DNA from 3 places in the Bradyrhizobium sp. SPXBL-04 genome. Region 1 is predicted to be linked to each of the others. Evidence: predicted binding sites of a transcription regulator. Region 1 holds the regulator's gene; each other region holds the start of a gene.

Evidence for each region. The regulator LexA, encoded in region 1, represses DNA repair genes until DNA is damaged. The targets are predictions, from matches to a motif close to TGTTCNNNNTGTGTTCNG.
Region 2: ACNJX8_RS05695 (ribonuclease T2 family protein) is a predicted target of LexA. The motif match lies at 1,996-2,013, and genes of this name have one in related genera.
Region 3: ACNJX8_RS31545 (PA0069 family radical SAM protein) is a predicted target of LexA. The motif match lies at 1,506-1,523, and genes of this name have one in related genera.

Annotation. Positions count from the first base shown of each region.
Region 1 covers NZ_CP182472.1:4,306,680-4,311,760, reverse strand. The annotation lists gene ACNJX8_RS20360 (HAD family hydrolase) at 1-422, shown strand, start outside; gene ACNJX8_RS20355 (hypothetical protein) at 584-790, shown strand; gene ACNJX8_RS20350 (molybdopterin molybdotransferase MoeA) at 1,013-2,224, shown strand; gene lexA (transcriptional repressor LexA) at 2,402-3,103, shown strand; gene ACNJX8_RS20340 (hypothetical protein) at 3,682-4,116, shown strand; gene ACNJX8_RS20335 (ComEC/Rec2 family competence protein) at 4,255-5,081, opposite strand, start outside.
Region 2 covers NZ_CP182472.1:1,213,625-1,218,705, reverse strand. The annotation lists gene ACNJX8_RS05715 (ATP-binding protein) at 1-263, shown strand, start outside; gene ACNJX8_RS05710 (DUF3617 domain-containing protein) at 440-970, opposite strand; gene ACNJX8_RS05705 (hypothetical protein) at 1,016-1,309, opposite strand; gene ACNJX8_RS05700 (hypothetical protein) at 1,493-1,954, shown strand; gene ACNJX8_RS05695 (ribonuclease T2 family protein) at 2,060-2,764, shown strand; gene ACNJX8_RS05690 (23S rRNA (adenine(2030)-N(6))-methyltransferase RlmJ) at 2,922-3,782, shown strand; gene ACNJX8_RS05685 (cold-shock protein) at 4,034-4,249, shown strand; gene ACNJX8_RS05680 (outer membrane protein) at 4,321-4,944, opposite strand.
Region 3 covers NZ_CP182472.1:6,553,791-6,558,871, reverse strand. The annotation lists gene ACNJX8_RS31550 (phosphoketolase family protein) at 1-1,335, opposite strand, end outside; gene ACNJX8_RS31545 (PA0069 family radical SAM protein) at 1,545-2,720, shown strand; gene ACNJX8_RS31540 (VOC family protein) at 2,744-3,199, shown strand; gene ACNJX8_RS31535 (ribonuclease HII) at 3,275-4,186, shown strand; gene ACNJX8_RS31530 (glycosyltransferase family 39 protein) at 4,364-5,081, shown strand, end outside.

The DNA of each region.
Region 1 (5,081 bases):
AATCGCTGCGTTCATCGCTCGGGATCGACATTTCCGATGCGCAGTTTCTGGAGGGATGGAACGCGATCTTCGCCGGCGAGATGCCCGATATCGCCGAGCTCTTGCCGCGCGCTGCCAAGCAGATGCCGCTCTATGTCTTCTCCAATACCAACCGGCCGCATGTCGACTATTTCTCGAAGGAATATGCCGGCGTGCTCGGCCATTTCCGCGAGCTCTATTTGTCGTCCAGCATCGGCCTGCGCAAACCGGATGCGGAGGCGTTCGACCATGTCGTGACGTCGATCGGCGTGCCGGCCAGCCGAATCGTGTTCTTCGACGACCTTGCCGAGAACGTCGAAGGGGCGCGGGCGCGCGGATTGACGGCGGTGCATGTCACCTCGCCCAGTGATGTCGGCAACGCCTTGCGAGCGTTGGGAATTTGACTGCCGACGCCCCGGCTGATCTGGTTGGGTTCCGAGGACCAAATCTGCTTGGGAATGCGGAACCAAATCACCTTGTGCATTTTTGTACAGAGTTCCGGGAACGGAAATACTTCCTCCGGACTCTATGAGTCCGTTGGGACTTCTACATCGGACTTATTCTCGTGCTGGGCAAAGCCTACCTCACAAAGCAAGCTTCTCTGCTGCTCGAATTCGCCAGAACCACCTCGGATTCGCGCCTCTCCGCCAAGCTCATCAGCAAGGCCGCCGACCTGAAATCTCAGGCCGATCCGCTGCCGGACAAGGATCAGGGCCCCAAAGCTCCGGACGTGACGCCTAGCGTCAGTTCGGGCGAACAGACGCAGAGTTGATCGATGCTGGCCGTGGCTCTCGTCATTCTCGTCCTAGCCATGGCCACTCTGGTACCAATCTGCCTCGTCCTGGAGATCATGTCCCGCCCGGCCTGACATCGCCTTCGTTGCCTGCGAATGCGTCGTCGGGATGATCATTCCGCTCGGCTGCTCTTTTGCCTCTGCGCTCGCGCTCGGCTAGAAGGCTTCCTGCCAATTCGTCCGCGAGCAGGAGTTTTCGCCGTGGCTCTCATGCCGGTTTCCGATGCGCTTGCCGCCGTGCTTGCCGGCGCGGAGCCTCTGGCCGAGGAAATGGTTGCTCTCGACGCAGCCTTCCACCGTGTGCTCGCCCGCGACGTGGCGGCGCTGCGCACGCAGCCGCCGGAAGCGATGTCGGCGATGGATGGCTATGCCGTGCGCGCGGCCGACGCGGGGGCGATCGATTCCCGACTGACGGTGATTGGCGAGGTAGCGGCGGGTCGTCCGTTCGCGGGAACGGTCGGCGCCGGCGAAGCCGTGCGGATCTTCACCGGCGGCGTCGTTCCCAACGGTGCCGACGCGGTCGTGATCCAGGAGGATACGGTCGCGGACGGCACGCGCATCACGATCAAGGAAGCCGCGATTCCCGGTCGGCACATCCGCCCCGCAGGCGTTGACTTCGCCGAAGGCGACGTGCTCCTGCGCAAGGGAACCCGTCTCACCGAGCGCGACCTCGCGCTCGCCGCCGCCATGAATCACCCGCAGCTTGCCGTCTGCCGCCGCCCGAAGGTCGCGATCCTCGCCACCGGCGACGAACTGGTGATGCCAGGCGCCGCGCCCGGCCGCGGCCAGATCGTCTATTCCAACGGCTATGCCCTGCACGCGCTCGCCCGCAGCGAGGGGGCCGAGACCATCGACCTCGGCATCGCCGCCGACACGCTGGAGGCCACCACCGCCGGCATCCGCCGCGCCCGCGAGAGCGGCGCCGACATCCTGGTCACGACCGGCGGCGCATCGGTCGGCGACCACGATCTGGTCCAGCAGGCGCTGAGGGACGAAGGTATCTCGATGGCGTTCTGGAAGATTGCGATGCGCCCGGGCAAGCCGATGATGCATGGGCGGCTCGGCGCGATGCGCGTGATCGGCCTGCCGGGTAATCCCGTCTCCTCCTATGTGTGCGCCTTCCTGTTCATGGTCCCGCTGATTCGTGCGGTGTCGGGTCGATCCGTGATTCATCACCGCCATGAGCGCGCCGTGCTCGGCCGCGATGTGGGCGCAAACGATATGCGCGCGGATTATCTTCGCGCACGTCTGGAACAGCGCGACGACGGCACGCTGGTGGCCGTTCCCGTCCATCACCAGGATTCCTCGCTGCTTGCGAATCTCGCTGCGGCACAGGCACTTCTCGTGCGCGCACCGTTCGCGCCGAAGGCCGGAGCTGGCTCGCCTTGCGAGGTGCTGCGCCTGCCCGTCTGAGCGCATCCACCACACGTGTTCCGCGAACTTTGTCGTGTTCACGCAAAATTAAGCAGTTGCGGAACACATATCGAACATATAGTGTCCGTTCATGATTTGTTTCGAGGATGTAGCGGTTCGCCGCTCCAATTCAGCGTCTCGGAATCGAACGACATCAACCGGGGGACTTTGGTCGAGATGTTAACGCGCAAACAATACGAGCTTCTGCGGTTCATCAGCGAACGTCTGAAGGAAAGCGGCGTGCCGCCCTCCTTCGACGAGATGAAGGATGCGCTCGACCTGCGCTCGAAATCGGGCATCCATCGCCTGATCACCGCGCTGGAGGAGCGCGGCTTCATCCGTCGCCTGCCCAACCGCGCCCGTGCCATCGAGGTGATCAAGCTGCCTGAGCTCCAGGCCGCCGCCGGCAACCGCCGCGGCTTCACGCCAAGCGTCATCGAGGGCAATCTCGGCAAGGTGCGCGCGAGCTCCAGCCCACCCGCCGACGAGGGCGAGCGTCCCGTTGCGGTGCCGGTGATGGGTCGCATCGCAGCCGGTACGCCGATCGAAGCGTTGCAGACCCGCAGTCACACCATCAGCGTACCGCCCGACATGCTCGGCTCGGGCGAACATTATGCGCTCGAAGTGCGCGGTGATTCGATGGTCGAGGCCGGCATCCTTGACGGCGACATGGCGCTGATCCAGCGCAACGAGAGCGCCGATACCGGCGACATCGTGGTGGCGCTGATCGACGACGAGGAAGCGACGCTCAAGCGCTTCCGCCGCCGCGGCGCGTCGATCGCGCTCGAGCCCGCCAACGCCGCCTACGAGGTGCGCATCCTGCCGCCGAACCGGGTGAAGATTCAGGGCAAGCTGATCGGACTGTACCGCAAGTACTGAGAAGACTCAGTGGTCATTCGATACCGATGATTCCGATTGGAGCGGACGGATTGTCCGCTTCAGCTGGATAGTCTTTCTGGTCTTGGGCAGATTATCTGGCCCCTTTCCAAGCGCTACGTCCTCGGCATGCCGCCCGAAGCACTCATCGCTTTGCGGCTCAAGAGATCGAGGAGACAACGATGCGTAGGATCGTTTTGAGCGCCTTCGCAACTGTGCTGATCGCTGCATCGGCAGCGCAAGCATTCGCAGCACAATCGCAGCACCATCCCCGCAAGTCGGCGCATGCGACAACGAGTGAGCAATTCCGCAGCGCCCGAAGTGCCGTCGCGCGACAGCCACAGCCGAGTTGGCCATATTCCGGATGGTCGGCGCCCGCAGGCCGCTGACGCTCGCATCCGCCAAATGCACTGAAGCGAGCTTTGTTCCTATTGGATTCGGGAAAGATAATGTGATCGCATCCGGCTGACGCCAGCCGCAGATTCGCCCACAAGCAAGCAGAATGTTACGTGCTTCCACTCTGATAGAGGCTTGCGCCTCCGAAAGAGGCGCGGGTTGCTATCTTCGAATAGGAGCACCCGATGTGTGACTACAGTCTGCATGCCGTTGCATCGCGCCCCGCCGAAGTCGGCGAGACGATCGTGTCGACAACGTTCCGCGGCACCTCGACGCGCGGCTTCGCTTCCGCGGCCGACCCGACCGTGGCCGTCTGCCTGCTGCCGGGAACGGAGCTCGCCTTCGCCGACAACGTCCGTTACGACAATCGTTGGATCTGGACGCGCACGATCAACTCCCGCGTCGGCAAGTTCGGCAAGATCGATCCGCACATTCCCGATCGCCATCATGACGCGATCGAATTCCCCGACGGCAAATACGTGCTGGTGACGCAGCTCGTCGAAGGCCAGCACGCAACCGTGCTGCAACTGCCGGTGACGCAGCCGGTCAGCGAGCGTGAGCACAAGCCGCAGATCGATGCCGACAGCCGGCCGACGATCACGCGTCTGCCGATCGGCTGAGCCGTCCCTGGCCACCAGGTCGGGCCAGGATTGAAAATGCCATCGCCGGCCGAGGCCGGCGAGATGGTATGATTTATGTTCTGCGGAAGTCCGGCTGGACCCGGACCAGCTCCTGCATTTGTTCTTAATCGTCTGGCCTTAATCGTCGGCCTGCAAGTCGGTCTCCGCCGGAATCGCGTCCCGGTTGCGGGCCGTAGCCGCCTTCGGCGCGAGGCTTCCGTCGAAATCACCCTCGCCGGCGCCGGCCGGGAGCCAAGGGCGGCTTGTGCCTCTTGCTCTCACAGCCTGAACCGCAAAACCGTCACCACGCTGCGTCAACGCCAGCGCGCCTTGGCTGGTGAGACGCTGCCGATCGACCACCATCGCCGCGCAATCGGGCGGTGCGGGCCGCCGCGTCACTACCAGCGCGGCGCGGCTGCAATCATCAGCCAGCGCGTCGATCCGCAAGGAAAGCGCAACCAGCCTCCCGTCGGCGAGCGGCGTCACGCAGCCGGCCTCGTCGCACGACACGCCGTCGGCCAGCGAGCTACTCCCGGCGTCGCGCGGATCGGCGTCGGCAGCTAACCACTCCCTAAGCAGAAAGCCGTCCTTGCTCGTCCGGATCACATGCAGGTGTCCGTCGCGGCCGCGCACCGCGACGCTCGCGCCGTCTCCGGCAATCAGGATATCGGGCTGCCGCACCGACAGCCCCCAGGCAATGGAAGCCAGTAGCAGCAGGGCACCAGACCAGCGCAAGGGGGTGCGCAACAGGCCCATCACGATGATCCCGAGGCTTGCCGCGACCAGCGGCGCGATGCCGAAGGCGGGGATGCGGCCGACTGCGCCCGGCAGTGCCGCCACCCAGCGCGATACCGCGACCATCCAGTCGATCCCGATCCCCATTAGCCACCAGAACACGCCGTCGAGCCCGAAGGGAGCCGCGAGCAATCCCAGCAGCCCCGCCGGCATCACCAGCGCCGAAACCA
Region 2 (5,081 bases), 3.1 Mb from region 1:
AGGCCATCGCCATCACCGGCCAGCGCGATCACCGTTATCTCACCGTCACGGTCGACGACGACGGCCCTGGCATTCCCGCGCATTTGCGCGAGGAGGTGTTCAAGCCGTTCCTGCGGCTGGACAACGCCCGCAATCAGGACGAAGGCGGCACCGGTCTTGGTCTTGCGATCGCCCGCGACATCGCCCGCTCCCATGGCGGCGACATCACGCTCGGCGACAGCCCGATGGGAGGATTGAGGGCGAGCGTGAGGATTCCGGTGTAGGCGGCTTCTTCACCTCTCCCCGCTTGCGGGGAGAGGTCGAATTCGATCGCACATCGAATTCGGGTGAGGGGGTACAGATCTCACAAAAATCTCGTTCGCGGAGAGAGGCCCCTCACCCCAACCCTCTCCCCGTAAGAACGGGGCGAGGGAGCGCACCGGTTGCGCGGTGAGCGCGTCTACTTCGGCAGCAGCGCCTTCAGCTTATCGACATCGCGCACGTTCATCTTGAAGCCACCGGGCATCACGATGTCGCCGGGCTTCTGATCCGGCTTGCAGGCCCCTAACCATTTGGCTTGCAGCGTCATGGTGCTATCGCGGCCGGCTGCGCCGGCGACGCCGCCTTGCGCGTGCGAGGAGGTCTTCACGGTGTAGGCCGAATTGAAATCGCCTGAGATCTCGGCATGCGAGGTCGTGCTGACGCCGGCGACGCTGCATTCGGAATCGCTGACATAGCCGGTCGCCGTTTTCTTAATCTCCTGCTTGGCGCAGATCTGCTTTGCCATCGGGGGGACGTTGTTGCTCATCTCCTTATCGACGGTCTCGTCAGTGCAGTGCTGCATGGTCATCTCGGGCACGGGCGAGCCGGTCGTGACCAGCTTCATTTCCCATAGCCCGGCCTTGCGCATCGGCAGATCGTCGGCGCCGGCTGCGCCTGCCGACAGCACGAGACAAGCGACCGAGCCGAGCAAAGCAAGTTTGCGCGTCATGTGGAAGACTCCCGGCTTGAGAGTTTTGGGCGTTACGACAACGCCTCAGTACAGCGTGCGGATCGGCTGCTCGGCAGCGCCATAGGGCACCCAGCGGCAGGAGAACGAGATGTAGCCACCCTCATAGGCCTGCACCGCGAGGAATTTGACGACCTTGCCGTAGCGCGCGCAGTGATCGACCGCGACCTGTCGCGCATCGGCCTGGGTCGCCATCGAATAGGCGATGATGCCGCCGGTGTCGTTGCCCTTGAACGGCGGCACTGGAAGGATATCGGCGCGCGCCGACTGGCTCGCCATCATACCCAAGGCAAGAAGGCCCGCGGCCGCAATGATTCGCATTCCCGTCACTCCAATTGGCTGCCCCCAGTTTACGGTGCCGGACTGGAAGTGAAAAGAACGGAAGCCCTGTCGGCTGCGACGATATGGTCAACTCCTGGCGAAGTGTTGCCGCGGTGCACTTGACCTCCCCCGGCCTTCGCGGCACCGTCCGACCTTCGCAAGACCCAGCTGTCCGGATTGACCATGCGCGCCCCCTCCCTGAAATCGCTCCGCTTTGCCGCCGTGCTCGGCCTCATGTTCGGGGCGCTGTCGTTCGGTGAGGCCAGAGCCGCCAATCCGCTGGAGCTGAATTTCTGGCTGAGCGGACCGCGCTACGACGGCGCCGTCGCCGATTGCGACAAGGCGCTGCCGACGATCGCCGCCCAGTTCTGGGAAAAAGAAAGCTCGTTCTGGAATTCCTCGCTGAAAATCACCGGCTTCTCCGCCGTTCGCGAGACCGCGTTCCGTCCCTGGCAGTCCGACAACATTCCGCGCCGCTATTGCACCGGCGATGCCCTGCTCAATGACGGCAAGGTGCGCAAGGTGCATTTCTCGATCATCGAGGATGGCGGCTTCGCCGGCTACGGCAATGGCGTCGAATGGTGCGTCGTCGGCGTCGACCGCAACTGGGCCTATAATCCGGCCTGCCGCGCCGCAAAGCCCTGATTCGGGTCGAACTGGCGGCTGAATGGCGGTCGCCTGAATTTTGTTCTTGAAATGTTCTTATCGCCTGCTAGGCTTCGTTGCACAGTCTAGTTGAGGGGCGTCGCCATGTTTCATTCCAGATTGCATTCGTTCTCCCGCCTGGTGATCTCGCTGACCCTTTCCCTGATCCTTGCCGCTGGGCTGGCCTCGTTCGCCAGTGACGCAAAGGCTCAGGACAAGCGGCAGAACGCGCCGGGCGAGTTCGATTTCTATGTGCTATCGCTGTCATGGTCGCCCTCCTTCTGCGAGGAAGCGGCCGAGCGCGGCGGCCGCTCACAGATGCAGTGCAGCGGACGCCCCTACGCCTTCGTGGTGCATGGGCTGTGGCCGCAATATGAAAACGGCTTCCCCGAATATTGCCAGCGGCCGGCACCGCGGCTGAACCGCAGCATCGTCTCCTCGATGCTCGACCTGATGCCGGCGCCGGGCCTGATCTTCAACGAATGGGACAAGCACGGCACCTGCTCCGGGCTCGAGGGCCGCAGCTATTTCGAGACGATCCGCAAGGCGCGCGCCGCGATCAAGATCCCGGCGGAATATCTCGATCTGTCGCAGGCCAAGACCGTGGCGCCGGCGGAGATCGAGGACGCCTTCATCAAGGCCAATCCCGGCCTCAGCGATGCCGCCATCTCGGTCACCTGCAACCGGACCCGGCTCTCCGAGGTGCGCATCTGCCTCAGCAAGGACCTGCAATTCCGCGCCTGCGACGAGATCGAACGCCGCGCCTGCCGCCGCGACCAGGTGACGATGCCGCCGATCAGGGGTGGATAGTTCCGGTCATTGCGAGGAGCCCGCGACAAAATTGCGAAGCAATTTTGAGCTGGCGACGAAGCAATTCAGACTGCCTCCGGAGTTAGATTCTGGATTGCTTCGCTGCGCTCGCAATGACAAGGGGTTGGGATCGCGCGAGACAACATAGTCTGATCCCATGAACTACCGCCACGCCTTCCACGCCGGCAACTTCGCCGATGTCATCAAGCACATCGTGCTGGCGCGCATCCTCACTTATTTGCAGGACAAGCCGGCGGCGTTCCGCGTCATCGACACCCATGCCGGCGCCGGTCTCTACGACCTCGGCAGCGACGAGGCACGCCGCGGCGGCGAGTGGCTGACCGGCATTGCACGGCTGATGCAGGCGCGCCTGTCGAACGAGACCGCGGCGCTGACCAAGCCCTATCTCGACATCGTCCGCGCCTTCAATCCGAAGGGCGAGCTCAAGGCCTATCCGGGCTCGCCGCTGATCGCGCGCGGCCTGCTCAGGCCGCAGGACCGCCTCGTCGCCTGCGAGCTCGAGCCGAAGGCACGCAAGGCGCTGATCGACGTGCTGCGCCGCGACGAACAGGCGCGGGTGGTCGATCTCGACGGCTGGATGGCACTGCCGGCCTTCGTGCCACCGAAGGAGCGGCGCGGCCTCGTGCTGATCGACCCGCCCTTCGAGGCCAAGGACGAGTTCGAGCGGCTTGGCGAGGCCGTCGCGACGGCTTTCGCGAAATGGCCGACCGGTATCTACGTAATCTGGTATCCGGCCAAGAACCGGCGCGCCACCGATACGCTGGCGCAAATGGTGGCGCGGCTCGCAGCCGCAGCAAAGCCGCCCGGAAAATGCCTGCGCCTCGAATTCAGTGTGGCGCCGCAGCTCGATGGTGCGGCCCTCACCTCCGCCGGTCTTCTGATCGTCAACCCGCCCTACACGCTGCACGGCGAGCTCAAGACGATCCTGCCGGAGCTCGAAATGCCGCTCGGCCAGGGCGGCGCTGCCAGATTCCGATTGGAGGTGCCGAGGCCGTAACACTCCGGCATTCTTGGGAAAAATATGCAGGAGCGGTAGTCAATCTGCGAAGAACCGTATTATGCTGTTGCCGTGACTGGCTTTACGTTCCGCTTCCGCGAATGGTTGCGGCGGAGTGAAGGCCTAAGAAAGATCCGGCCGGGCCGATGAGGTCCGCCCAAGGATGGCCAGCTCCCGGGCTTCGTAAGGTCCGGTCATGTCGTGACGTGAGTCTGCGTCGCGGCGGAGGAGCAATGAGGGGGAGTTTCCCGATGGCCATGACGGGAACGGTCAAGTTCTTCAACGGTGAGCGCGGCTACGGCTTCATCAAGCCCGACGACGGCGGCCGCGACGTCTTCGTTCACATCACCGCCGTGGAGCGGGCGGGACTGAAGGACCTTGCCGAAGGACAGCGTATTACGTTCGAAGTCGAACCGGACAAGAAGGGGAAGGGACCGAAGGCGGTCAATTTGGTCATCCTCTCCTAGCGAGCCTGGCTTTAAAAAAATCCCGGCCGCGAGCGGCCGGGAGGTTGGTCCGGTATTTTCTTCTTCAGCTATCAGAAGTGATAGTTCACGCCTGCGCGGACAACGCTGGCGCTATAGCCGTTTGACACGCCCGTAATTGCGAACTGACTCGTCGATAGGTCGATGTAGAGATATTCGAGCTTGGCGCTCCAGTTCGGCGCAAGGCCGACTTCCGCGCCGGCACCGATGGTCCAGCCGGCGGTGGTGTGCGACTCCGTCCAGCCGAAGGTCTGCGCGCGCAGCTCGCCGAAGGCGAGGCCAGCGGTGCCGTAGAACAGCACGTTGCTGAAGGCATAGCCGGCGCGGCCGCGCAGGGTGCCGAACCACGGATTGGAAAACTTCCACGGCGCGAAGGTATCGTCGGCACCGGCGGCCTGGATGTCGCCCTCCACGCCGAACACCCAAGGGCCGTTCTGGAAATTATAGCCGGCCTGCACGCCGCCGACGAAGCCGGAGGGCTTTGAGGGATTGTTGTCGACCGAGCCCCATTCGTAGCCGATGTTGCCGCCCAGATAAGGACCAGCCCAGCTATACGCATTGAGCGGCTGATTGACGGTATAGGGCGCGCGCTGCCCGTAATTGAGATCGGCGGCCCCTGCCGAAGCTGTCCAGCCGGCTGCAACCAACGCGGCTGCGCCCACAACGAGCCCGTTCATCACACACTCCAACGCAACTGCCGCCACCGCGATGCCTGCGCTGCCGCGCAAGGCCAGACCGCATGGTTACGGAACCACCACTTTTTCGCGTAAGATTTATCGAGAGTTCTAAGTTAAAGGGCTGTTAAGCCGGGTTA
Region 3 (5,081 bases), 2.2 Mb from region 1:
CTCCATCCAGACCCGTTCGGTCGTCTCGAACACCGCATCGAGCCGGTTTGATGCCGTCTCGTCCGGGCCCATGATGCGGAAGTTGCGCGCCTCGGCATTGAGGCGGACGACGTCGCGCAGGAATTTGCCGAGCTCGCGGGTGGCTTCCGCCACCATGCCGCCGGGCTGCGGCACCTCGATTGCGAAGCTGCGGAAGTCCGGCAGCTTCAGCTCTTTTTTCAACAGCCCGCCATTGGCATGCGGATTGGCGCCCATCCGCCGCTGGCCTTCGGGCGCCAGCGCCTGAAGCTCGGGAATGAACGCGCCGCCGGCGTCGAACAACTTGTCCGGCTCATAGCTGCGCATCCAGTCTTCGAGCAGCTTCAGATGCGCGGGATTCTCGCGGCAGCTCGCAACGGGCACCTGATGCGCGCGCCAAAAACCTTCGACCTTCTTGCCGTCGACCTCCTTCGGGCCGGTCCAGCCCTTGGGGCTGCGCAGCACGATCATCGGCCAGCGCGGTCGCTCGACGTTGCTGCGCCCATCGCGGGCGTGCTGCTGGATCGAACGGATGCTGGCGAGCGCGACGTCGAGCGCGTCCGCCATGGCCTGGTGCATCAATTTGGGATCGTCGCCCGCTACGAACAGCGGCTCGTGGCCGAGCCCGCGGAAGAGATCGCGGATCTCGTCGTCCCGCATCCGCCCGAGCACGGTTGGGTTGGCGATCTTGTAGCCGTTGAGATGCAGGATCGGCAGCACCGCGCCGTCATGGGCAGGGTTGAGGAACTTGTTGGAGTGCCAGGACGCCGCGAGCGGGCCGGTTTCGGCCTCGCCGTCGCCGACGACGCAGGCGACGATGAGGTCGGGATTGTCGAATGCTGCGCCATAGGCGTGCACCAGGGCATAGCCGAGCTCGCCGCCCTCGTGGATCGAGCCCGGCGTTTCCGGCGCCGCATGGCTCGGAATGCCGCCGGGGAAAGAGAACTGCCTGAACAGCTTGCGCAATCCGTCCGCATCGCGCGCGATGTCGGGATAGATCTCGCTGTAGCTGCCTTCCAGGTAGGTGTTGGCGACCATGCCCGGGCCGCCATGGCCGGGGCCGCAGACGTAGATCACGTTGAGGTCAAGCGCCCGGATGACGCGATTGAGATGGGCATAGATGAAGTTCAAACCGGGCGTCGTGCCCCAATGGCCGAGCAGGCGCGGCTTGATGTGCTCGGGCCGCAGCGGCTCGCGCAGCAGCGGATTGTCGAGGAGATAGATTTGCCCGACGGAGAGATAGTTGGCGGCACGCCAGTAGCGATCGAGGAGATCGAGTTCGCTGCTTGCGGCGTGCAATTGTCGTTGACTTGTCATGTTCTTGCCGACCTTCACCCAGCGATCGTCACCAACATTGTTCCGGCGCGATTGATCCCTTTTCATGAAACGGGATCGCCGCGCCGCCCGTGTTGCGTGAGGTCAAGGGCGCGCGCCCGAAGTTTGGGCAGCGCTACTGTGCATGGGGTTGTTTTCGCGTTTTTTGTTCTTGTTCTTGATTTGTTCCGTTCGGGTGCTATGTTGGCTTCATGAGTCGAGCATCTTCTCGTGCCCTCAAGCACCCGCCGGTCACGGCGCCCTCCGAGCCGGCGGGTGCGCCTTCTGATTTTCCTGCCGATTTTCCCGAGCTTGGCGTCGCCATCGACCGTGCGCGCCGGCGAGGGCGGGGTGCCCAGTCCAATGCCAGCGGCCGCTATGAGGCCGAGGCGCGCGTCGCCTTCGACGATGGCTGGCAGAGCCTGGAGGAACTGCCGCCGTTCAAGACCACGGTCGCCGTCGACACCTCGCGCAAGGTGATCACCCGCAACGATTCTCCCGACATCGGCTTCGACCGCTCGATCAATCCCTATCGCGGCTGCGAGCACGGCTGCGTCTATTGCTTCGCGCGGCCGACCCACGCCTATCTCGGCCTGTCGCCCGGGCTCGACTTCGAGTCGAAGCTGTTCGTGAAGCCCGAGGCGCCGGCGCTGCTCGAGAAGGAGCTCGCAGCCTCAGGCTACGAGCCGCGGATGATCGCGATCGGCACCAATACCGATCCCTATCAGCCGATCGAGCGTGAGCGCAAAATCATGCGCGGCATTCTCGAAGTGCTGGAGCGCACCGGCCATCCCGTCGGCATCGTCACCAAGTCGGCGCTGGTGGTGCGCGACACCGACATTCTCGCGCGCATGGCGAAGCGCAACCTCGCCAAGGTCGCGATCTCGGTGACGTCACTCGACCCAAAACTTGCGCGCACCATGGAGCCGCGGGCCTCCACGCCGCCGAAGCGGCTGGAGGCGCTCAAGCAGCTCTCGGAGGCCGGCATTCCGACCACGGTGATGGTCGCGCCTGTGATCCCCGCGCTGAACGATTCCGAGATCGAGCGCATCCTCGATGCCGCAGCCCATGCCGGCGTCAAGGAAGCCTCCTACGTGCTGCTGCGGCTGCCGCTCGAGGTGCGCGATCTGTTCCGCGAATGGCTGATGGCGAACTATCCGGACCGTTATCGCCACGTCTTCACGCTGATCCGCGACATGCGCGGCGGCCGTGACTACGATGCGAAATGGGGCGAGCGGATGAAGGGAACCGGCCCGATGGCTTGGACCATCGGCCGCCGCTTCGAGATCGCCTGTGACAGGCTCGGCCTCAACAAACGGCGCTCCAAGCTGACCACGGATCACTTCGCGCGCCCGAAGCGGAACGGCGATCAGCTCAGCCTGTTCTGATTGGGAAGTCGACGAGGCGTAGCATGGCTAAGGAACTTACCGTGCCTGTGCCGCGGCTGACCGTCATCACGCTCGGTGTCAGCGACATCCGCGCCAGCATCGCTTTCTACGACTCGCTGGGTTTCTCGCGCCGGCTGAAGGCGACCGGTGAGGCGGTCGCCTTTTATGATACAGGTGGACCGGTGGTCGCCTTGTATCCCTGGGATCAACTTGCCGCCGACGCGGCGTTGCCGGACAATCCGAGGCCGTCGACCTTTCGTGGGATGACGCTCGCCTGGAACTGCCGGACGCGCGCGGAGGTCGATGCGGTGCTGGCTTTTGCTGTCGACAAGGGCGCAGCGCTGCTGAAAGCGGCGCACGAGACCGATTACGGCGGCTATTCCGGCTATTTCACGGACCTCGACGGCCATCCGTGGGAGGTCGTGGTCGCGCCCGGCATCGATGTCGGTGACGATCGGCGGGTGCATCTGGCGGAGTAGGGGACGACCTGAATAACGGGAATTATCTGGGGTTCCTAGTTGCGCTGGCGAAGTCCCTTGCGCACGATCCCGGCCATGATTCGGGACAAGTCCGCCAAGAAGCCGGCCAAAGACGCGCCAAAAAAGAACGGTGCGAAGAAGGCCGCGCCTGCCAAGGCCTCGGAAACCAAGACGCCGGAAGCCAAGCCGTCGCAAGCCAAGAAGTCGGAAACTAAGCCTTCGGAAGTTGAGGCTTTAGCCGGCAAGAGTGAGGGCCCGAAAGGCATCATCGCCGTAGCGCCGCCGAGCTTCCGTCGGGAGCGCGCGCTGATCAAGCGCGGCGTCTGGCCGGTCGCGGGCTGCGACGAGGCCGGCCGCGGCCCGCTGGCCGGCCCCGTCGTGGCGGCGGCCGTGATCCTTGATCCCAACCGCATTCCGCGTGGCATCGACGATTCCAAGCGGCTGACGGTAGAGGAGCGCGAAAAGCTGTTCGACAAGATCTGCGCCAGCGCGCAGGTCTCGGTTGTCGTGGCTTCGCCCGCGCGGATCGACCGCGACAACATCCTGCGCGCCTCGCTGTGGGCGCTGAAGCGTGCCGTGGTGGCGTTGCCCGAGACGCCGCGCCATGTCTTCGTCGACGGCCGCGACCGGCTCGATACGGAATGCGACTGCGAGGCCGTGATCGGTGGCGACGGCATCGTGCTGTCGATCGCGGCAGCCTCTATCGTCGCCAAGGTCACGCGCGACCGGCTGATGTGCGCGCTGGCGCAAGACTGCCCCGGCTACGGCTTCGAGCAGCACAAGGGTTACGCCGTGCCCGAGCATCTCGACGCCCTCGACCGCCTCGGCCCCTCCATCCACCACCGCCGCTTCTTCGCCCCCGTCGCGGCCGCCCGCGCCAAGCATATGCCCTGGACCATCGAGCCGGTGCAGGATCTGTTCTCCGTCACCGAGGTCGAGATGGAGGTGGAGGCGGGTGTCGAAGCCGGCCCCTCCACAGGTCTCTAGGACTCCGTTTTTCGCTGCGGCCTCTTTGCTTCCCCCGCGCGCGGGGAGAGGGGAAGAGGTACACTGTCGGGGAGAGGCAGCAGACCGAAGTTGCCACGACGCGCAGCGCCCTTTATCAAAACAGACGTGAGCGAATAGGGCCGGCTGGATGGGTTGGCTGCATCTTTCGGACCTTGCATGCGGTTTACCTCCCTGGTCATCGAGCTCATTCGCGCCCGGCCGCGGCTGATCGTGTGGATCGCCGTGTTGCTTCAGGCGGCGATGTGGCTGTTCGTGGCGCTGGTGTTCTACCGCAGCCCGCCCGGCACCCTTGCGACGCTGCTGGCTTTCGGCCGCGAGTACCAAGTCGGCACCGATCTCGGCCCTCCCTTGCCGATCTGGCTCGCCGACATTGCCTATCGCGCCGCCGGCGGTCACATGTTCGGCGTCTATGTGCTCGCCCAGCTCTGCGAGATCGCGACTTTCATCGCGCTCTTTCATCTGTCTCGCGCCGTGGTCGGCTCCCAGCAGGCCGTGCTCGCCGTGCTGCTGACCATGACCGTGCTGGCCTTCTCCTCGTCCGCGCTCGACTTCGGCCCGCTGGTGCTGGCGCGACCGCTTTGGGCGCTGCTGCTGCTGCACTCCTGGCAGATCATCGGCCAGCGCCGCGGCAATGCCTGGTTCGCTTGGTCGATCGAAGCCGGCCTGTTGTTGCTCACGACGCCCGCCGCAATCTTCCTCCTCCTGCTGATCGTCGTCTTCGCGATCTCGACCGCGCGCGGCCGCAGGACGCTATGGGGGCTCGATCCGCTGTTTGCGCTGATCGTCGTTGCCGTGCTGGCGCTACCCTACGCGGTCTGGCTGATGCGGGCCGAGACGTTGACCATGCCGGCCTTGCCGCAGGTTTCGGAGCTTA